DNA from 3 places in the Shewanella sp. SM20 genome. Region 2 is predicted to be linked to each of the others. Evidence: predicted binding sites of a transcription regulator. Region 2 holds the regulator's gene; each other region holds the start of a gene.
What was found. Region 2 encodes MetJ, which represses methionine synthesis genes. Its sites were predicted from a motif close to TAGACGTCTAGACGTCTA; they were not measured.

Region 1: the regulator MetJ is predicted to act here: its motif matches at 2,066-2,083, upstream of metE (5-methyltetrahydropteroyltriglutamate--homocysteine S-methyltransferase).
Region 3: the regulator MetJ is predicted to act here: its motif matches at 2,193-2,210, upstream of serA (phosphoglycerate dehydrogenase).

Annotation. Positions count from the first base shown of each region.
Region 1 is NZ_JAKKRK010000023.1:32,532-36,929, forward strand. Features, by position in the region: gene metE (5-methyltetrahydropteroyltriglutamate--homocysteine S-methyltransferase) at 1-1,956, opposite strand, end outside; gene L5M18_RS11305 (LysR family transcriptional regulator) at 2,156-3,061, shown strand; gene L5M18_RS11310 (HDOD domain-containing protein) at 3,141-3,869, opposite strand; gene L5M18_RS11315 (TonB-dependent receptor) at 4,149-4,398, opposite strand, start outside.
Region 2 is NZ_JAKKRK010000060.1:11,248-15,645, reverse strand. Features, by position in the region: gene nrfD (NrfD/PsrC family molybdoenzyme membrane anchor subunit) at 1-576, shown strand, start outside; gene L5M18_RS19690 (sulfite exporter TauE/SafE family protein) at 683-1,426, opposite strand; gene metJ (met regulon transcriptional regulator MetJ) at 1,508-1,822, opposite strand; gene metB (cystathionine gamma-synthase) at 2,035-3,198, shown strand; gene L5M18_RS19675 (bifunctional aspartate kinase/homoserine dehydrogenase II) at 3,210-4,398, shown strand, end outside.
Region 3 is NZ_JAKKRK010000051.1:52,287-56,684, forward strand. Features, by position in the region: gene L5M18_RS18435 (curlin) at 1-301, shown strand, start outside; gene L5M18_RS18440 (helix-turn-helix transcriptional regulator) at 476-1,141, opposite strand; gene L5M18_RS18445 (DUF2238 domain-containing protein) at 1,536-2,144, opposite strand; gene serA (phosphoglycerate dehydrogenase) at 2,299-3,528, shown strand; gene ygfZ (tRNA-modifying protein YgfZ) at 3,683-4,398, shown strand, end outside.

The DNA.
Region 1 (4,398 bases), on a different contig from region 2:
AATGGTGTCATTAAACTCGCTGTAACACATGTGGGTGTGGATTTGAGTCTCATCAGTCACGCCAGCAGCGCTGAGTTTAAAGGCATTCACCGCCCAATCTAAGTAGGCTTGCCATTCACTTTGTTTCAATGGCAGACCTTCACGGAAGGCGGGCTCATCGATTTGTATAATACCAATACCGGCATTTTGTAAGTCCACCACTTCATCACGGATCGCCAGCGCCAGCTGAGTCGCAATCACATCGCGGCCGATATCTTCACGGGCGAATGACCAATGCAGAATCGTCACAGGGCCAGTCAGCATGCCTTTTACAGGCTTGTCGGTGAGACTTTGGGCAAACTCGGCCCAATCAACCGTCATCGCCTTTGGACGACTAACATCACCATAGATCAACGGCGGCTTAACACAGCGTGAACCATAGCTTTGCACCCAACCATTTTTGGTAAAGCCAACGCCCGCAAGCTGCTCACCAAAGTATTCCACCATATCGTTGCGCTCGGCCTCACCATGAACCAGCACATCGATACCGAGTTTAAGCTGGCGGTCGATAGTATCGCGGGTGACTTGTTGTAATTGCTCTGTATATTGTGCATCACTCAGATCGCCCTTGCGCCAACGACTGCGTAGTCCACGGATTGCAGGTGTTTGTGGGAAGGAGCCAATGGTGGTGGTCGGCAACAGAGGTAAACGGTATTTCTGCTGCTGCACTGCTTGGCGTACGGTGAAATCACTGACGCGCTCATAATCGGCAGATGTCAACGCGGCAACGCGGGCAATCACTTGACTGTCGGCAGCCTGCGCTTTCGCCTCGCGGCGCGCCAAACTGGTTTGCACAATCTCTTTTGCCGCGATAGATTCAGGTGCCAGTAGCAATTGGCGCACATTGGCCAGTTCAAGTAATTTTTGCTTCGCAAACGCGAGTTGTTGACGCAGCGCGGGCTCAAGCGTGGCTTCCACATCTAAATCCACAGGGCTGTGCAGGAGTGAGCAAGAAGTACCGATCCACAAGCGATCTCCGAGATCACGGGCAACCGCGCCTATGCGTTCGGCAATCAAATCCGCCTCTGCCGCCCACACGTTGCGACCATTGACCACACCCACCGACAAAATTTGATCTCGACCAAGCGCATGGGCAAAGACAGCCAATTGATCCGGCGCTGTGACTAAATCGACATGCAACCCCGCGACCGGCAAGGCCGATACCAGCGCTTGATGGTGTGCGATACCGCCGTAATAACTGGTAAGAAGGATCTTCACCTTCGCAGTGCTGAGGGCTTGATACGCCTCAGTCATCGCCGCTTGCCATTCGCCATCCAATTCCAATGCGAGAATAGGCTCATCGAGCTGTACCCATTGCACTCCCAGAGCAGCAAAACGCACCAAAATGTCAGCATAAGCAGCTAATAAATTGGGTAATAAGCTTAACTTATCAAACTCTTGGCCCACGGTTTTAGCAAGGAACAAGTAGCTAACAGGGCCGAGTAGCACAGGTTTTGCTTTATAACCTAAGGACTGCGCTTCGCTAACTTCATCAAAGAACTGCTCATAGGCAATCGAAAACTCTTGGTTTTGGCTGAGCTCAGGTACCAGATAGTGATAGTTAGTATTGAAATACTTGGTCATTTCAGAGGCTGGCGCATCTTGGCCCGTTGGCGCTCTGCCGCGGGCAACACGGAATAAAGTATCGAGATCGATTGCCCCTTCACCACGATGACGATCAGGAATGGCATTTAAAGTCGCGCTTAAGGTCAGCACTTGATCATAAAAGGCAAAATCACCTACGGGAACTTGCTCAATGCCAGCAGCAGCTTGCCACTGCCAATGGGTGCGGCGAAGTTCACTCGCCACTTCACGTAATTGTGCCTGAGTGCTCTCACCACGCCAGTATTTTTCTAAGGCAAATTTCAATTCACGACGACGCCCAATACGGGGAAACCCAAGACTATTTAATTGCATACTCTATCTTCCTTTATTTGAGATAAGCCATATTCGGCACTTACACCCACCAGATTGTTTTCTCTTGGCACTTTTCAGCACTTCAGCCTGATAAATAACAATGGGCGTCTGGACGTCTAGAAGTTTATTGTGTTAGTCTCTATTCCAGCAACCGAATTGATTTCAAGCACAACATGAGCGAAATTCACTTGGAGTGAACATGATCGAACTAAGACACCTGCGAACCTTAATGGCCCTGAGAGAAAGCGGCAGTTTGGCGGGCGCAGCCAAAAAACGTTTTGTCACTCAATCCGCCCTCTCCCACCAGATTAAGGAGTTGGAGCAAAGGATTAACTCGCCCATTTTTGTGCGTAAGAGTAAGCCACTGTCATTCACCCAAGAAGGTGCACGCCTGCTGCATCTGGCCGAAGAGATTTTGCCTAAGGTGTTAGAAACCGAGACAGATTTGAAGAATGGGCTGGAAACCGAAACCAATCAGTTGCGAGTCGGCATTGAGTGCCATAGCTGTTTTCGCTGGTTAATGCCTGTGATGGAGCAATTTAGACAAGATCATCCGACAGCCGAGTTAGACTTGTCGAGCCGCCACTTGTTCGACTCGCTCAATGCCTTAGAAATGGGTGAACTGGATATTGTATTAACCTCAGATCCTGTGCCTGGGCATTCACTCGCCTACCAGCATTTGTTTGATTTTGAAGTGAAGTTAGTGGTTGCTAAGGATCATCCTTTAGCGAAAGAAGCCTATGTCACCCCTAAGCAATTAGCACACTTGCCTATTATCAGTTATCCAGTGCCGTTGACACGTTTAGATATTTATCGCCACTTTTTAGAGCCTGCGGGCATAGAGGCAGGCGAGCAAAAAACCTGTGATTTAACCATGATGTTATTGCAACGCATCGCCTGTAAAGACGGCATAGCCGCACTGCCAAGTTGGTCGATAAATGAAGGACATGGACTGAGTCTCGCTACGGTAAAACTCGGCCAAGAAGGCTTAAAACGCCCGCTATTTGGCGCCTATCGCCGCCACAGTGCTAACTCTGCATTGATCCAAAATTGGTTACAACTGGTGGCGAGGGAAGGTTTATCCCGCCAGCAGAAGACGAATTAATGCGGGTGACATAGAGTAAAAAGCCTGCGAATGCAGGCTTGTTTATTGAGTCAAATGACTATTTCATAGCATCGACAAATTACAGCGGATTCATCAACAATCCACGCATAGACAAGACACGGCGCAGTATCAACCCTGATGAATTAGGATTACGGGTCTGACGCAAATTATGGGCGATCATAAATTCTTGACGCAGATCCTGATCGAGATCTAACGCCTCGAACGCTTCGATGGTTAAGGTCTGTTGTTGATTATCAATCAATGACTTAATCACACTTAAAGGAAATGACTGTTCGGCATTAGCATTTAAATAGGCAAATGCGGTCAGTGCGATAATTTGGCCGAACACACTGAACAGAGCTAAGGTTTGTACTTCGTCAGCATCAACCTCCACACCTTCCATATCCGCTAAGCTATCTACCGCATCCGTTGCAATATCTTCAGTCAGCTTCCAATAACCTTGGACCAACTTTTTATAGGGCTGTGGCAGTTCATCGAGGCGTTCTTTTAAATAGAACGTAAAGGCGTAGCGATAGATATTAACTTGACCTAAGCGGATCAAAGCTTCTTTCAACGAGCGAGTTTTGTGATTTTCCACTACAGCAGCCTGTGCGGAATTACTGCGCATAAGCATGTGCGCTGCCAATGCGGGATCGCTCGAGATAATGTCAATCACATTACGAATGTCGCCTTCAGCAAGGATCGCTTTTTTGAGTGGAATTAGAATCCCTCGGCGGCCAATCACTTGCTCTTCGTTCGCTATGATAGCTCTAACTTGAGTAAAAACCTGTTGCTCAAGATCAGTCATAAGACACTTTACACCTGTTTATTAACAATAAGATGATTCGGTTACAGCTCACATCATACCTAAAATACTAAGAATTTCAGCCATAAACAGCAGAGTAAAATATAAATTACTCCTATTTAGTAATGACTGCCCGCTAACACTATAGATAACGACAATTAAACCACTCTACTAAAACGATATTCAAGACTATACCTATTTTAAGATTTATTCTTTGAACTCAGCGTAAAAAATAAAAAGCCAGACTGAGTCTGGCTTTGTTATTAGATAGCTCATTAATATTTAGAAGCGGTAGCCCACAGTGAAACGAATATCGCGACCTCGACCAGAATAGTAACTATCCCCCCAATCGCCACCGTAATAACCTGCGCTAACATAATCTTTATCGAATACATTATCGATACGCAGACTGGCAAGCCAAGCATCACGATTATAATTCAAGGCTAAATTACCAAGCACGTAACTTGCTAGCTTATCACCTTGATTAGCGTTATCGCCTTCGATAAAACGATCCCCCGTGTAGATAGCTTCG
Region 2 (4,398 bases):
AAATGGGGTTTGGGTTTCCTAACACCTATCGCTAAGTTACTTATGCCATTTCGAAAGCTGATTGAAGTATTGTTGTTTGTCCTCGCCATTGGCGTAGGGGCTTACACTGGCTTCTTAATTTCGGCGATGAATGCCTATCCTATGCTCAACACTGCGGTACTGCCTGCGCTGTTTTTAGTGTCAGGTCTATCGGCGGGCGCTGCGGCAAATGCGGTACTGGCGTTGCTGATGTTTAAGACGGACAGCCACGACAAAACCTTAGTGAAGATGCACGGTTTAGAATTGCCTGTGATGGCGATTGAAATTTTGTTCCTGTTCATGTTGTTCTGCGCCTTGTACTTCAAGGGCGGCGCGGCGGCTGCGGCCTTAGCATCGTTAACTTCTGGGTTATGGGCAAGCGTGTTCTGGATAGGCGTTGTCGGTATAGGTTTTGGTATTCCATTGCTGTTTATGCTGCTACCCGCCGCGACTCGCCACACTAAGGGCGCGATGATCATGGTGGCTTGTGCGAGCTTAACGGGCGTACTCGCCTTAAGACACTTTATTGTGTACGCAGGGCAAAGCTATTTAAGCTGAGTGTAATCTAGCTTTACATATTGATAGATAAAGAAAAAGCACTGGCAATGTCAGTGCTTTTTTATTGTTTGAATCTTGAGAAGGTTTGCCAGTACAAGCAGGACGCTTATTGGGGTAATAACTCAATAACCGACTTCACCGTTAGCACTAAGGCGCTGATACTGCACAGGACTAACGTTGCCATCTTTGTCTTCTCTTTATCGACACGGCCCACTAATCGTCCTGCGACTAAGTAACCTAAAATCACTGAGGGGAGCAGCATCAACGACAGCCACAGATGTTTTAATTCTAATAAGCCAGTGATCGCTAAAATGATCAGTGCAATCATGGAGCTAAAAATGAAGAAGGCCGACAGGGCTGCACGAAACTGCGAGGCATCTTTGCCTGCCAACAAAATCGCCATCGGCGGGCCACCAATCGCGGCGATATTGCCGAAGATCCCTGAAACCACGCCCGCACCGAAGAGGGTTTTCTTATTCACTGGCAGGCTGAATTTATACAGGCTGAGGATCACTGCGACAGTCACAATAGCGGCGATGGATAAACCGAGTATGGGTTGAGGCGCAAACAGTAATAAACTCGCGCCGATAAAACCACCGGGCACGCGGCCTATGAGCGCATATTGCAAGCCATTGAATTCTAAGTGACCGCGTTCACGCACTAAGGTCAGCAGGGCGATGGAGAAACCCATAGCAATAACAGGCGCAGGTACAAGTTGTGGATCGACGATATACAGCAAAGGACTGGCGACAACCGCTAGGCCAAACCCAATCAGGCTCTGGGTTAAGGCGCCAAGAAACACAATCAGTGAGGCCAGGGCGAGAGTCTGTGGATCTATCATAGAAAACATAGGATTCCATATAAACAAAAAGGGATCGTTAACGATCCCTATTGATGAGCACTGTGATGTAACTTTGCCAGCGACAAGTCGCTATTCCATGTCTTCCCACTCGATCCCCATCTCGTCCATCAGCAACTTGGCTTCGGCGGGAATGCTGTCTGGGCTATCTTTTGACAGATCTTCATCGTTAGGCAATGGCTGGCCAGTGTAGGCGTGCAAAAATGCCTCACACAACAGCTCGCTGTTGGTGGCGTGACGCAAATTATTGACCTGACGACGAGTTCGTTCGTCCGTAAGGACCTTAAGCACTTTGAGCGGAATAGACACAGTAATTTTTTTTACTTGTTCATTCTTCTTGCCATGTTCAGCATAGGGGCTGATGTATTCCCCATTCCATTCAGTCATTGACTCACCTGTTATAACGCTAAATTCGGGGCAGATTTTAAACCCTTACAAAGAACAGTCAAATTATTGCTACTATTTCTTTGTGATTGCAAACAGATTTCTTTATGTTCAGACGTCTAAACGTCTTCACGCCTATTGACGATAGCGTTGGGCTTAGGTACATTTAGACGTCCAGACATCTCTATCAGTCTACCGAATTTAGGAGTCCACCCATGGCAGAGCGTCAATTAGCCACACTGGCAGTGCGTCAGGGTATCGAAAGCGATACTCAATATGGCGCAGTTGTGCCACCGATTTATTTGTCGACTAATTACGCCTTCGATGGTCATAAAAATCCCCGCGAATTCGATTACAGTCGTTCAGGCAACCCAACACGCTGCATTTTAGGCGAAGCATTAGCGCAATTAGAAAAGGGCGCCACTGGGATAGTGACGTGCACTGGCATGGCGGCCATCACCTTAGTGACGACCTTGCTCGGCCCCGATGACCTATTGGTTGTGCCCCATGATTGCTATGGCGGTTCCTACCGTTTATTTACCAACTTGGCGAAGAAAGGCCAGTTTAAGCTCATTGTGGTCGACCAAACCGACAGCCAAGCGTTAGCCGCCGCTATTGCGCAGAATCCTAAGATGGTGTGGCTCGAAACCCCATCAAACCCGTTATTGCGTGTGGTGGATATCGAAGCCATTGCTAAGGCGAGCCATGGTGTCGGCGCGCTGGTGGTGGTCGATAACACCTTTTTATCGCCGATATTGCAACAACCCCTATTGTTAGGCGCGGATATCGTTATCCACTCCACCACTAAATATATCAATGGTCACAGCGATGTGGTCGGCGGCGCTGTGGTCGCCAAAGACGCGCAAATCGGCGAAAGCTTACATTGGTGGTCGAACACTCTAGGCTTAACGGGGTCAGCCTTCGACAGTTATCTGACCCTGCGCGGCCTACGTACCTTAGCTGTGCGTATTCGCGAGCATCAAGCCAATGCCCAGCGTATTATTGAGTTATTAACGCAAAGCCCTGTGGTGAGTAAAGTCTATTACCCAGGGCTTGCGGATCATCCAGGTCACGCCATTGCGGCCAAGCAACAACAGGGCTTTGGCGCTATGCTGAGCTTTGAGCTCAAAGGCGGCGAGGCCGAAGTGGTGGCCTTTTTAGGTGCACTCAGCTTATTTAGCGTGGCGGAAAGTTTAGGTGGCGTCGAAAGTTTAGTGGCAGTGCCCGCCACTATGACCCACAGAGCCATGGAGCCGCAAGCGCGCTTCGAGGCTGGTATTAAGGACACCCTATTGCGTCTATCGGTGGGTATTGAAGATGCCGCCGATTTAGTTGCAGATATTCAAGCAGGATTAGCCGCCGTTGCGGCTTGTCAGTAGAGGAATAATAGATGGCACGTTGTCACTTACATAAATTTGGTGGCTCCAGTTTAGCGGATGCCGATTGTTATCGCCGAGTCGCCCATATCCTGTTAACCCACGGTCATAGTGATGATCTCGTGGTGGTCTCTGCGGCGGGTAAAAGCACGAATTTCCTGTATAAATTATTAGCGCTGCGTGATGCGGGTCAGCTATGGCAAGAAGAATTACAAGTGCTGATCAGCTACCAACAGGGGTTGATTGAGCAGTTGTTGTCGAATGAACAAGCCCGCGATCTGCGTGAGCGTTTGGCCACAGATAAAGCGCAACTCATCAGCTTGTTGTCCTTAGATGAGCGCAACGAATACCAAATCAATCATGTGGTGAGCTTTGGCGAACGTTGGTCGGCACGTTTAATGGCGGCGCTACTGCGCGAATCTGGCGTGGCGGCAAGCCATGTGGATGCCTGTTCAATTTTAGTGGCCGATGAAGCCGCTGTACCGCAAATTCGGGTACAAGAATCCCGCGCTAAAGTACAAGCCCTATTAGCCGCGCATCCCAATGAACGCTTAGTGATCACAGGTTTTATCTGCGCTAACGAGCGTGGCGATACCCTATTACTTGGCCGTAATGGTTCAGATTTTAGCGCCAGCCTGATTGCTAGTCTCGCCGATATCGAGCGCGTGACCATTTGGACCGATGTGGAAGGGGTGTTCAACGCCGATCCTAATAAAATCAACGATGCCAAGTTACTAAAAAGCATGTCACTTGCCGAAGCCGATCGCCTAGCGCGTTTGGGCTCGCCAGTATTGCATTCGCGCACTCTGCAGCCGTTATTCAATACCGAAGTGAGCTTAGCGGTGCGTTCAAGTTATGCATCGCACACCGACTTCACCTTAATCGCACCCCACAGTTCGTCGGCGAGCGCGCCTGTGGTGACTAATCTCAATGCTGTCGTCCTGTTTGGCTTTAAACTCACGGGGGAGTTAACTCGTTTATTAGATTTATTGATTGCCGCGGGTTTAACGCCATTGGCCCATTGGACCTCAGCCCACCAAAGGGTTGAGCTTGCCTATACCGCTGAAAATCAAAAACAAGTGCAAAGATTGCTCGATGCCGAGGCAGAAGCTTTAGGGATCAGCGATCAGCAGATCAATACCGATCTCGGTTTAGTCGCATTAGTCAGTGCCGATGCCGAACATTATCGCCGCAGCTTCGCGC
Region 3 (4,398 bases), on a different contig from region 2:
CAACAACAATGCCGATGTCAGCGCACTTCAAAGTGGCGATCTTAACGTTATTGACCTGATTATTGAAGGTGATGAAAACACCGCGCAAATTACTCAATCAGGTAACGGTAACTGGGTAGGCGGCGATAACGACACTTCATTTGCTTCAAATTCATTTGGCGTTAGCGGTGACAATAACAGCCTGTCAATCACTCAAACGGGTAATGACAACTTAGTGTTAGGTTCTCAAGCGGGCACTAACAACAGCATCAACGTGAACCAATCAGGCAATATGAACGTTGCCACTGTAGTGCAATACTAGTCAATACTGTTAAACCACCACAGCTAAACTCTTTGGTGGTGGTTTATAAAAAGGGTGTTAAACAAAAAGCGGGAATGTTTAAATAAACATTCCCGCTTTTCTATGTTGATATGCTAGTAATCATTAACATTAACCACTCACAGCGAAAAGCTAACGACCAATATCTTTAACTGACTAACTGCACAGCTCAAAGTGAGTTTGATAGGTTTGCGCCCAACGTAAAAGCTCAACCCGATTACGAGACTGGGTCTTGCGGAAAATAGAAGAAATATGTGCCTTCACTGTATGTTCGCTGATACATAACCTATGAGCGATTTCTTTATTTCTCGCACCACTCGATACGAATTGAATGATAGTGCGTTCACGGGATGTCAGCATCTGCAGCATAGCTACAGTATCAGAGGGCATTTCATTATTACCTTCTAACTTTTGTACAACACGGCGGAACATTTTGCTTAGTAAAGTTCTATCGTACCAAAGTTCCTCTGCCACCATTTTACGTAAACCCGTTAACATCAGATCCATACGTTGATCGGCAAATAAAATACCTCGAATGCCGAGTAACATTGCAGATTCTTGGTCTAAGGAGTCACGCTCAACTTGATACAGCGCCACAGGAAAATGTGACACTAATCGCGAAGCTAACAGAGGTATCCCTTTGTTATCTAATGCTGAACCTTTTTGGGTGATCAGATAAAAACTACGGCGACTCTTGTCTAAATCCAGTTCAGCCGCATGCTTTACTATACGCGTTTTCAAACCTATGGATTCAGCGAGTAACGCTAAATGACATGGCGCGGCCATTTGGTGTAAAAAAACCAATTCATTAATTGTGCTCAATGACTCTCCTCCCTGAAAAGTATTCTCTATTGCAAAATGGTATGTTTGACTCGTCTTTTTAGTTAGATTTTTCAACATTCCATTAACCTAGTTAATTCTGACTAGTTAACGATTGAAAAACATCACCCAAATGTACTATTCCCTGTTTAATGCTAGTAGGTTCGACTAACTCACCACAATAAAATGGAATAACAGTCAAAAATACCGTTTTACTTGGCCAACGCCCAGCACCTAATACTTTCCAACTATGACGTTATCAATCCAAAGTTGCAACACAAAGAAAACACAATAACAACACTAAAGTATGACAACTCAATGTCATCACACTCACACCATATATTTCAGGGAAGAAAGTCTTACAACTCGAACAGAGAGCATCACCCACTTTTAGCCGCTAAATCCTCTGCTTGAGTCTCGCGATTTGTTTATCTTGAAAACGAGACAGTAAAGCTAACGCGACAATTGCACCAATGAGGGCAAGAAACATGTCAGATTGGGTATCCCATACATAGCCTTGAGTCCCTAAAAAGGCTTCCGCCCCTTCGCCGGTTGCCACGGCAACCCACCATTCGATCAGTTCATAAAACGCCGAAAAAGCGAGCACAAAACAAGTGGCAAGAAACGCGCACCAAGCCCCAGGTTTGACAGCTTGATTACGCAACATAATTTCACGGGCGAGCATGGCTGGGATAAAACCTTGCGCAAAATGACCTACTTTATCGTAATTATTACGTTCTGAACCCATCCAATCGGCAATCGTGTCGAATAACGGCACTTCAGCGTAAGTATAATGAGCGCCTACAAACAACACACAGCAGTGTATTAAGACGAGAAAATACACTAAAGGTGTCAGTGGAAAACGTTTGCGAGTAAAGAATAAAATCGGTACAGCAATCAATGCAGGCAAGGCTTCGAGCCACCACGTGAAAGGATCTGCGGGTTTTATCGCCGACCACACCAAAACTGAGAGGTAAATACCGCACCATGCGATTTTGTTATTCAATGTTTCTTCCTCTTATGCGATATTGTTCTAAATTTAGAATATTAACTTTAGCCATCTAGCCCTCCACACTGAGCAAAAAAAGTGCTACTTTGGTGGGTGAAGGTTGTGAGCATATCATAAGAAACATTTCTATTAATTAGAGGGTACCCATATCATGGCGAAACATTCGCTGGACAAGGATAAGATCAAGATCCTGCTGTTGGAAGGCGTCCACCAATCTGCGGTCGATGTATTTGAACGTGCGGGATACACCAATATCGAATACCACAAAGCTTCCTTAAGCGATGAAGCCTTACTTGAGTCCATTAAAGATGCGCATTTTGTGGGACTTCGTTCGCGTACCCAATTAACTGCAGAGGTGCTGAAACGTGCCGAGAAGTTAATCGCGATAGGATGTTTCTGTATTGGAACCAACCAAGTTGACCTTGCCACCGCCGAATCCCTTGGTATCCCAGTATTTAACGCTCCCTTCTCAAACACTCGCAGTGTTGCAGAACTCGTGATTGGCGAGATCATTATGTTAATGCGGGGTATCCCTGAACGCAACGCTATCGCTCACCGTGGCGGCTGGATGAAAACCGCAGCGGGCAGCTATGAAGTGCGTGGTAAAACCTTAGGTGTGATTGGTTACGGCCATATTGGTACTCAACTTGGCATTCTGGCGGAAACCTTAGGTATGCGTGTCGTGTTCTTCGATATCGAAGACAAACTGCCACTAGGTAACGCACAACAAGTCCATTCGTTAGAACTCCTATTAGCACAAGCTGATGTAGTTAGCTTACATGTCCCTGAAACTCCACAAACAAAAGACATGATAGGCGCTGCCGAGTTTGCAGCAATGAAAAAGGGCAGCATCTTTATCAACGCATCACGCGGTACTGTAGTCGATATTGAAGCTTTAACCGTTGCGTTAAAAGAACGTCACCTCGCAGGTGCCGCAATCGATGTGTTCCCCGTTGAACCACAATCGAATGACGATGAATTTATCAGTCCTCTACGCGGTTTAGACAATGTTCTACTCACGCCGCATGTCGGCGGTAGCACGGCCGAAGCCCAAGAAAACATTGGTATAGAAGTCGCAGGTAAGCTCGCTAAATACTCAGACAACGGCTCAACCGTTTCTGCGGTTAACTTCCCTGAAGTGTCATTACCAACACATAAAGGCACCTCGCGCTTGCTGCATATTCACCAAAACCGTCCGGGCGTGTTGATCAAGATCAACCAAGCCTTCTCGGAAAAAGGCATCAACATCGCCGCCCAATATTTGCAGACCACCGCAGAAATTGGTTATGTCGTGATGGAAGTAGACACAACTCAAGCGGAAGAAGCCTTAGTTGAACTCAAAGCCATTGAAGGTACATTGCGTACTCGCGTGCTGTTTTAAACTTTAAACTCCACTCGCTTTAAGCCTATCGACTAAAGCACACATATTAAGGCGCACAGATCATTCACAGATATGTGCGCCTTATGCTTTTGAGCCAACTGGAATTCCGTTACAATCTAGCCTCTCACATCGTCTTCATTTTCAGGATCTCGCTATGACTATTTCAGTTTCTACGCCCCATTGGGATCTGGACGCTACCTTGCCTCCACTTATGCTTGCCAACTTATCTCATTTGGGCCTCATCAAAGTCGTTGGAGAACAAGGCCGCAGTTTTATCCATGGCCAAGTGACCACAGATATCAGCTCATTGGCCACGGATCAATGGCGCTGGGGCGCCCATTGCGATCCTAAAGGTAAAATGCTGGCCAGTTTCAGAACCTTTGCCATTCAAGATGCACTCTTTATGTTGATGCCAAAGGATGCCATCGAAGTCGATTTACCCCAGTTACAAAAATATGCCGTGTTTAGTAAAGCCACCTTAAGCAATGCATCCGCTGAGTGGACTCTGCTCGGCGTTGCTGGTGAACAGGCAAGCCAATTCGTGAACAAACATTTTGGTGACATTCAGCAAGAGCTCACACTCATTGAAAATGGTGCGATTTTAAAAGACGCTGAACGTTTTATTTTAGTATTAACACCAGATGCCGCAGCAGCTTTAGTTGCGCAATCGGAACTGAGTGTATTTGACGCCAGTGCATGGCAAGCGTTAGAGATTGCAGCAGGTTACCCCAACCTTGCCGCCAGCCATGCCAGCCAGTACGTACCGCAGATGTGTAATCTACAAGCGGTTAACGGTATCAGCTTCAATAAGGGCTGTTACATGGGGCAAGAAACCATAGCGCGCATGAAATATCGCGGTGGTAATAAACG